DNA from 2 places in the Oceanobacillus sp. M60 genome. Region 2 is predicted to be linked to the other one. Evidence: a T-box and tRNA genes for the amino acid it is inferred to sense, from the RefSeq annotation. Region 2 holds a T-box; the other holds one or more tRNA genes.
What was found. The T-box of region 2 lies ahead of leuS (leucine--tRNA ligase). A T-box ahead of a tRNA ligase gene usually reads a tRNA of that ligase, here a tRNA-Leu.
Positions count from the first base shown of each region.

Region 1: it encodes a tRNA-Leu, which carries the amino acid that the T-box ahead of leuS (leucine--tRNA ligase) is inferred to sense. The anticodon was not compared.

Region 1 is NZ_JBSSNH010000001.1:36,026-40,445, forward strand. Features, by position in the region: gene ACW0TQ_RS00195 (hypothetical protein) at 114-323, opposite strand; partial or broken gene ACW0TQ_RS00200 (type 1 glutamine amidotransferase family protein) at 454-1,043, opposite strand; tRNA gene ACW0TQ_RS00205 (tRNA-Leu) at 1,614-1,697, opposite strand; tRNA gene ACW0TQ_RS00210 (tRNA-Leu) at 1,712-1,799, opposite strand; tRNA gene ACW0TQ_RS00215 (tRNA-Lys) at 1,810-1,885, opposite strand; tRNA gene ACW0TQ_RS00220 (tRNA-Gln) at 1,979-2,053, opposite strand; tRNA gene ACW0TQ_RS00225 (tRNA-Asp) at 2,061-2,137, opposite strand; tRNA gene ACW0TQ_RS00230 (tRNA-Glu) at 2,166-2,237, opposite strand; tRNA gene ACW0TQ_RS00235 (tRNA-Ser) at 2,254-2,344, opposite strand; tRNA gene ACW0TQ_RS00240 (tRNA-Asn) at 2,351-2,425, opposite strand; gene ACW0TQ_RS00245 (SprT family protein) at 2,689-3,141, opposite strand; gene ACW0TQ_RS00250 (catalase) at 3,587-4,420, shown strand, end outside.
Region 2 is NZ_JBSSNH010000005.1:2,449-6,868, forward strand. Features, by position in the region: gene leuS (leucine--tRNA ligase) at 1-1,674, opposite strand, end outside; T-box leader at 1,785-2,008, opposite strand; gene mnmM (tRNA 5-(aminomethyl)-2-thiouridylate-methyltransferase MnmM) at 2,247-2,819, shown strand; gene ACW0TQ_RS13180 (hypothetical protein) at 2,828-3,217, opposite strand; gene ACW0TQ_RS13185 (gamma carbonic anhydrase) at 3,721-4,248, shown strand; gene metK (methionine adenosyltransferase) at 4,303-4,420, opposite strand, start outside.

The sequences.
Region 1 (4,420 bases), on a different contig from region 2:
CCAACAGTTTATAAAATAGAATAATTCCACTAAAAAAAACAGACACCCTTTCCATTATTGGAATAAGTGCCTGTTTTTTTACAACGGACCAAAACATTATATAGATTTAAAAATTAATATTTCTCCTCTTTAGATTTAGTTACAAGGTACACTAGCGGTCCGCCAAAAATCAATCCTGCTGCTCCTATGCCTAAAAAAACAGCCGTGTATGAGATGAATTCCATTTCCCTGCCTAAAATAAAATCAATTATCATACGGCCAATGGTGATTATTGCAGGGAAAGCAAGCGACCAAAGCAAGATAATTTTTAATCCTTTTGACACGTTATCCCTCCACAAATCCTTCTAGCTATTCTGATACAACCTTTTGTCATATTCATTTCAGGACAATTCTCCCCAATCTCTATACTCAATTCTACTATAATCATAATTTTCATTTTATTTCAAGCGAAGATTATCTAAACGGATTCCCATATTTTTCACAGTATTTATAAAATCCATGCTTATACATATACATCATTTTTTTAATATTTTCGGAGGTATCAAATTCAATCAACTCTAAAATCAAATGTGTAAATTCAATCGGAGCTGTTCCGTTTGCAGTGACTAAATTTTTATCTGTTACTGCTTGCTGCTGAAAAAAACTGCTCTTAGCATGATAATTTTCATAGCCCTTCCAAGCATCAACAGAGTTACCCGTATGATTATAATGATTTAGAAAACCGTTTTTCGCTAAATAATCCACAGCTCCGCATATAGCTCCAACAGGTATATTATTTTGAAATGCCGTTTTGATTAGATGCAAAAGCTTTTTATTATCATTATTCCATGTATTCCCGCCTACCGTTACCAATAGATGAGCATCCTCAGGTTCAGAACCAATGATTTAATCGACAGCAGTTCTAAAACCGCCAATGGAACTTACCGTATCCTCCAAAGAAATCGTATGAACCGACCAATCCTCCCTCTGATTTAATGTTGTTGATAAGTAAGCACCTTCCCAATCTGGTATTCGTCCAGGATAAGAAATAAAGCCTGTTTCATAAGCATCACACCACCTGTTAATAATTTACAACCTTGCAGTGATTGCCTCATTTAACTCATTTATAAAATCACTACATTCTTATTTATTAAAGTAATTATACCAAAAAAGATTTATATTATGAATATTATAAATCTTTTATTGAGCTGGTTTATTGGGTTTACATTCTTTCAAGTCAATATGTTCCAGCAACTAGAGATATTTTTAACAGGCTCATCGAAAAATTGGTGAACACGTTAACCTTGAAGCTATCTACTGACATGATTTAAGGTATTTTCCCGTTGCTTTACTAGTTCCTCAAAGCGAAGAACACGTAACCTTTAAAGAACGCCTGGGGCGCTCATCCATTACTACGATAATTAATGTTTAGTTGTTCTCTAGTAAGCAAAGAGAAACTGCTGACAAATTAGATGATTTATTCTAAATCCGAACGTTTCATTTTTACCATTTATTCACATGGTCAAAAACTGGTCAAAACTATATAAAAAAACACCCATTTCATATAGAAAAATGAGTGCATAAAAAAATATCAAAGGTCTGCAACCCTTGATATGACTGGTTTGTACATATGATGCGGTCGGTGGGATTTGAACCCACACGGGTTATTCACCCACCAGGCCCTCAACCTGGCGCGTCTGCCATTCCGCCACGACCGCATAATATAAAAAAATGGTGCGGATGAAGGGAGTCGAACCCCCACGTCCTTAACGGACACTGGAGCCTGATTCCAGCGCGTCTGCCAATTCCGCCACATCCGCAAGATAAAAATGGTGAGCCATGAAGGATTCGAACCTTCGACCCTCTGATTAAAAGTCAGATGCTCTACCGACTGAGCTAATGGCTCCTATATATGACAGGTCATTATTTATAGTCCCTATCAATAAAAAAATACTATTATCTGTAATAGTATTATCATGTATTCCTTCTAAAAAGAAAATGGCTGGGCCACCAGGATTCGAACCTGGGGTACACGGGATCAAAACCCGATGCCTTACCGCTTGGCTATGGCCCAACTATAATGGCGGTCCGGACGGGACTCGAACCCGCGACCTCCTGCGTGACAGGCAGGCATTCTAACCAACTGAACTACCGGACCAATTATTTATTTTGATTTCTTAGAAAGATGACCCGTACGGGATTCGAACCCGTGTTACCGCCGTGAAAGGGCGGTGTCTTAACCGCTTGACCAACGGGCCATTATGAAAATTAAAATGGCGGAGAAGGAGGGATTTGAACCCTCGCGCCGCTTACACGACCTACACCCTTAGCAGGGGCGCCTCTTCAGCCACTTGAGTACTTCTCCAAATAATGGCTCCACAGGTAGGATTCGAACCTACGACCGATCGGTTAACAGCCGATTGCTCTACCACTGAGCTACTGTGGAATATAAAAGTAATCAGTCACTATCTATGTAATATCCTAATTACGCAACAACAAGAAATATCATACAATATATCCTGTTTTTTGTCAACAAAAACTGTTAAATTTCTTAAAAAGTTTTTTTCGCTTAGAAAGTTATTCAAAAATCCAAGCCATTCGACAAAGCTGCTGAACAGGTCATTCGCAATGAATGAAAACTGTCATTTCATATCAGCTACATTAATTTATCATGGATCATATTATTCGTCAATACTTAATTGAAAAAAATTAAATCAGATGTAATCTCCCCCTGCATTTTCCACATCGATACCTGGATACATCTACTTTCCTTACTCTTTTATAAACCATTTTACATTTTTGGCATTCATATATATGCTGGTAGCGCTGCTGATTCGAAGGAAGCTGTTTACAATGACGGGGAGAGCCCGTTTTTGCAAGCAATTCTCTAAAATCTTTATCTCGATGCTGGTACCCTTTTCCTTCAATATGCAAATGGTAATGACAAAGCTCGTGCTTAATAATCCCGTGAAACTCTTCCTTATCAGATTCCAGTACATATTTGGGATTCAATTCAATTAATCGTTTACTTGGGATATATCTCCCTCCAGTTGTCCGCAGACGGGAGTTAAATCGTACTTTGTCCATAAACGTTTTATTAAAGAAAGCTTCTGACAGCTGATTAACTAACTGGTACAATTCTTCCTCCGGCATTGGGTCCATCTGTTTCAACCTCCAATATATAAAGAAAGCTTCATTATTTTAATGTTCTTCTTACCTTCCTGACAATTCAAAACATACTTCTTTATTATACGCCATCAGAAATTCCCAAAAATTGTTTAACTGATGACAACTCATTTTAACATAAAAAAGAAGCTGTCGGAACTTCTATTCTCTATCTTATATTTCAGTTATACTAAGAGTTTTATTCTCATTTAAAAAACTTAATTGAGAATTAGTAGAATCACTTATCTAATATATTATTTTATTCTAAAAGAAAACAACACTTTACTAACATTTGCTTAAAAATACGATACCCACCGTCAAGAAGGACTTCTATATCAAAATAAAAAAATGTCATTCAAATTAAACAAGAATATTAATAGCAATCTACTATTTATTATGTTATTATAATAATTGTATTTAATATATAGGAGGGAAACTATCTATGAGTGAAAAAAGAAAAATGACCACTGCATTTGGAGCTCCTGTTCCAAATGATGATGATTCTAAAACGGCCGGTAAACGTGGTCCATTATTAATGGAAGATTTTTGGTTTCTTGAAAAGCTTGCACACTTTGATCGCGAAGTAATTCCTGAGCGCCGTATGCACGCAAAAGGATCCGGAGCTTATGGAACATTAACGATTACTAACGACATTACTAAATATACAAAAGCAAAAGTCTTCTCTGAAGTCGGGAAGAAAACAGACATGTTTATCCGTTTCTCTACCGTAGCTGGTGAACGCGGAGCTGCTGATGCAGAACGCGATATCCGCGGTACTGCGATGAAATTCTACACAGAAGAAGGAAACTGGGACTTAGTCGGTAATAATACGCCTGTATTCTTTATGAGAGACCCTAAACGTTTCCCAGATTTGAACCATGTTGTAAAACGTGATCCAAAAACAAATATGAAGAATGCTGATGCAAACTGGGATTTCTGGTCTAATTTACCAGAAGCACTTCATCAGGTAACTGTTGTTATGTCTGATCGCGGGATTCCAAAATCTTACCGCAACATGCACTTATTCGGAAGCCATGCATACAGCTTATATAATGAAAATAACGAGCGCGTATGGGTGAAATTCCACTTCAGAACACAGCAAGGTATCGAAAACCTTACAAACGAAGAAGCTGCAAAAGTTGTCGGTGAAGACCGCGAAAGTCACCAACGTGATTTGTACACTGCTATTGAAGAAGGAAACTTCCCTAAATGGAAAATGTACATTCAGGTTATGACTGAAGAAGAAGCTAAAAATATGCCTTACAATCCATTCGAT
Region 2 (4,420 bases):
CTCCTTCGTGGAAACAACTCCAATATCATAAAGGAATTTATGCCAGAAACGTGCATATAACAAGTGAAGCACAGCATGCTCTGCTCCGCCGATATATATGTCGATTGGAAGCCATTCCTCCAATGCTTTTGGATCAGCAAGCTGTTCCGTATTATGCGGATCAACATAGCGCAGGAAGTACCAGCAGCTGCCGGCCCATTGCGGCATCGTATTTGTTTCTCTTCTGCCCTTCATTCCTGTTTCCGGATCAACTACATTTACCCAATCTCCATTCGTGGCAAGCGGAGATTCTCCAGTTCCCGATGGTTTAATCTCGGTCATTTCCGGAAGTTCCAATGGAAGCTCCTCATCCGGCACAGCAGTCATGCTGCCATCTTCCCAATGAATGATTGGAATCGGCTCTCCCCAATAACGCTGCCTTGCAAAAAGCCAGTCACGCAAACGATACGTGATTTTCTTTGTCCCTTTTTTATTTTCTTCCAGCCATTCAATCATTTTAGAAATAGCCTCATCTTTATCCAGTCCATCCAAAAATCCAGAATTAACATGGGGTCCGTCTCCTGTATAAGCTTCCTCTTCTATATTTCCGCCAGCGACTACTTCTCTGATTGGCAAATCAAACACAGAAGCAAATTCATAGTCACGCTCGTCATGTCCAGGAACTGCCATAATTGCTCCGCTTCCGTAACTCATCAATACATAATCTGCTACCCAGATCGGCATCTTCTCTCCATTAACAGGATTAATCGCATAGGCTCCCGTAAATACACCTGTTTTTTCTTTGGCAAGATCCGTACGTTCTAAATCAGACTTCGTTTGTACGTCATGCAAATATTTTTCCACAGCTTCTTTTTGTGCTGCGGTTGTAATTTTTTTAACAAAATCATGCTCTGGTGCCATAACAGCATACGTTGCTCCGAACAATGTATCCGGACGTGTTGTAAATACAGTAAAGGTTTCCTCATGTCCTTCAATGGAGAAGGTCACCTCAGCCCCTTCGGAACGCCCAATCCAGTTACGCTGCATTTCCTTCAGGCTTTCCGGCCAATCCAATTCTTCCAAATCAGAAAGCAGTCGATCTGCGTACGCCGTTATTTTAAGCATCCACTGCTTCATCGGTTTACGAACTACCGGATGCCCCCCGCGTTCACTCTTCCCATCAATTACTTCTTCATTGGCAAGCACCGTTCCAAGAGCAGGACACCAGTTGACAGCCACTTCATCCATATAAGCCAAATCATTTTCATAAAGCTTTTTGAAAATCCATTGTGTCCACTTATAATAATGAGGATCTGTTGTATTGATTTCCCGGTCCCAATCATAAGAAAAGCCTAACTCTTTAATCTGTCTCTTAAAGGTTTGAATATTTGCTTCTGTAAATTCTTTAGGGCTGTTTCCTGTATCAATGGCATATTGCTCTGCCGGAAGTCCAAAAGCGTCCCAGCCCATCGGATGCATGACCTCATATCCTTGCATTCTTTTCATTCTGGCTAAAATATCAGTTGCCGTATAACCTTCCGGGTGGCCAACGTGCAGCCCCTGGCCGGATGGATAAGGGAACATATCAAGTGCATAAAATTTCTCTTTATTAGAAAATGTATTTGTTTTGAATGTTTGATTGTTATCCCAATATTTTTGCCATTTTCTCTCGATTTCCTGATGTTGAAAGCTCATTATAATCCTTCCTTTCGTCCTGACTCTTGTATCGTTCAATCACATACGGCACGGACATCTATATCCCGATTTCTTATAAAATCAGGTATAAAAAAAGCCACTCATCCCAATGAAGGGACGAGAAGCTGTGTTTATTCCCGCGGTACCACCCAAATTAACGCTAAGAAGCGCTCGCTTGACATCGGTAACGTTGATGAAACGACAGTAACTACTCTGATTTCATTACTGCAAACTAAAAAGGTGAGTTCATACGTCTATCAGTAGCAGTTTTCACCACCCACTGCTTCTCTAAAACTGATAAAACCTATTACTAATCCTTTTTCATCGTCTTTCGTTTTATGATAGATACTGGAATTATAATGAAATAAATATTCCGTGTCAAGTTGACCTGACGTATCTTACTTCTTAGTATACACTTATTTTTATAATTGGAAACCATATCACGAGGAAAAATATAATACAGACTGTTGACTATTCAATTGGAAGCGGAGCAATAAACATTTTACCGTTTTTCTTGTTATAATGAAATACAGCATATTTCCATTGGAAAAAATACAGAAGGAGACAGTAACATGCTATTAAATGTTTTAACCTGCGCACATGCACTTTTAAAAGAAAGCCTGAAAGAAGGAGATACAGCTATCGACGCGACCTGTGGAAACGGATATGATACATTATTTTTAAGCCAGACTGTCGGCCCTTCCGGCAAGGTATATGGATTTGATATCCAGGAGCAGGCCATTCAAAATACGAAAGCGACACTTTACGAAAATGACTGTCATAATGTAACCCTTATTCAGGACAGCCATGAAAAGATACATAGCAATATTAAAGAAGAAATTTTTGGCGGCGCTATTTTTAACCTTGGCTATTTGCCAAAAAGCGATAAATCAATAGTCACAAAAGCGCCCTCCACCATCGCCTCGGTTGAAGCGATATTGAAAAAACTGAAAACAAACGGTCTGATCGTTCTGGTTATTTATTATGGACACCCGGGCGGCGGGGAAGAAAAAGAAGCGGTTCTTTCTTACGCTTCACAATTAAATCAAAAAGAATATCAAGTGCTCAGGTACCAATTTATCAATCAGCAAAATAAAGCACCTTTTTTAATTGCTATCGAAAAAAAGAAACGCTCTGCATCATAGAGCGTTTCTTATGCAATTCCTAAAAATAGTAATCGAAAGAATAAATTTAAGAAGTGCCCGGCTGTCATGATAATAAATATAATAAATGAAATCATGAGCACACGGGAGCGAAGTGTCTTATATTTTTTGGGATAGGGAATCCAAATATAAGCTGATACAACCATGAGCGGGACAGAATATAAATATCCAAATAGATAAACCCAGTCGCGCAATGCAGAAAGGTCACCCAGTTCAGGGTCTTGCAGGCTGTTCAACTGATTCATATATCCGGCTGCAAAAATAATAGTTAGCAAAATAAAATAACCAAATGTTGTCAGACGCAGCCATTTTTGCTCATCGCTTATCAGAATATAGACACCGATAAAAAATAAAATCCCTATTACAATTTGAATCAACATGAAAGTACAACCCCATTTTTAACGATAAATCAGTTCTCTGCGCCACATGCAAAACTTTCTCTCTCTGTAAAAGTCCGCCTGTTTGTATGGATGTCCCATTATCCATAGCGAGATTAAAACAGATTTATACAATTACTTATTCCAGTTATGACTGGAACATCTGTTACTGCTCCCATTGTCAAATCAACAACGTGGAAATTACTTAGAATAGCATTTCTGTTTATCTCTTTATGTTATTACTATCCTTAAGTAACCAGCTTATTTATTCTACCATAAAAAGATGCGTATCTGTAGAGGATAAAAAGAAATAAATCTACATTCAAACTTATTATCCACATCAAACAAATGACTTAGAATATATGCCTACAATTAGGAGATTACGATAGGAATAACAAGTCTTTCTCCTTCATTCAGTACTAAAATCAACTCATTTAGAACTGCCTTTCCAGATAATATTTCCTTTGATATACTTTAATCAATATGACTGAGTTGGAGGAATACAAATGATTGAATCATATAAAGGAATAACCCCGTCTATTGATTCTGCCGCATTCATTGCCAAAAATGCAGTAATCAACGGAGACGTGACGATTGAAGAAGAAGCAAGTATTTGGTTTCATACGGTGATTCGCGGTGATGTAGCACCGACAAAAATAGGTAAGCGTACCAATGTCCAGGATCTCTCTATGCTGCATCAAAGTCCTGATATGCCGTTAATTCTTGAAGATGATGTCACTGTTGGACACCAAGTCACCTTGCATTCAGCAATTATACGCCATCATGCGCTGATTGGCATGGGGTCCATTATTTTAGATGGCGCAGAGATCGGGGAGCATGCTTTTGTCGGCGCAGGAAGTCTGGTGCCGCCGGGCAAAAAAATACCGCCCCGCACATTAGCTATGGGTAGGCCGGCTAAAGTGGTTCGTGAATTAACCGATAAAGACTATCAAGAAATGGACCGCATCCGTAAATCCTATGTGGAAAAAGGACAATATTATTTAAAAGAAACAAACATGGGCGGAAATGAGTAAAACCATCCTATTCCAAAGAAAAACGTCAGGCATCTTCAAACACCTGACGTTTTTTTATTTTGCAGTCAACGCTTTTAATTCTTCGACTTTATCTGTTTTTTCCCATGGGAATGTAATATCTGTACGTCCGAAATGGCCGTAAGCAGCTGTGTTTTTAAAGATTGGCCTTCTT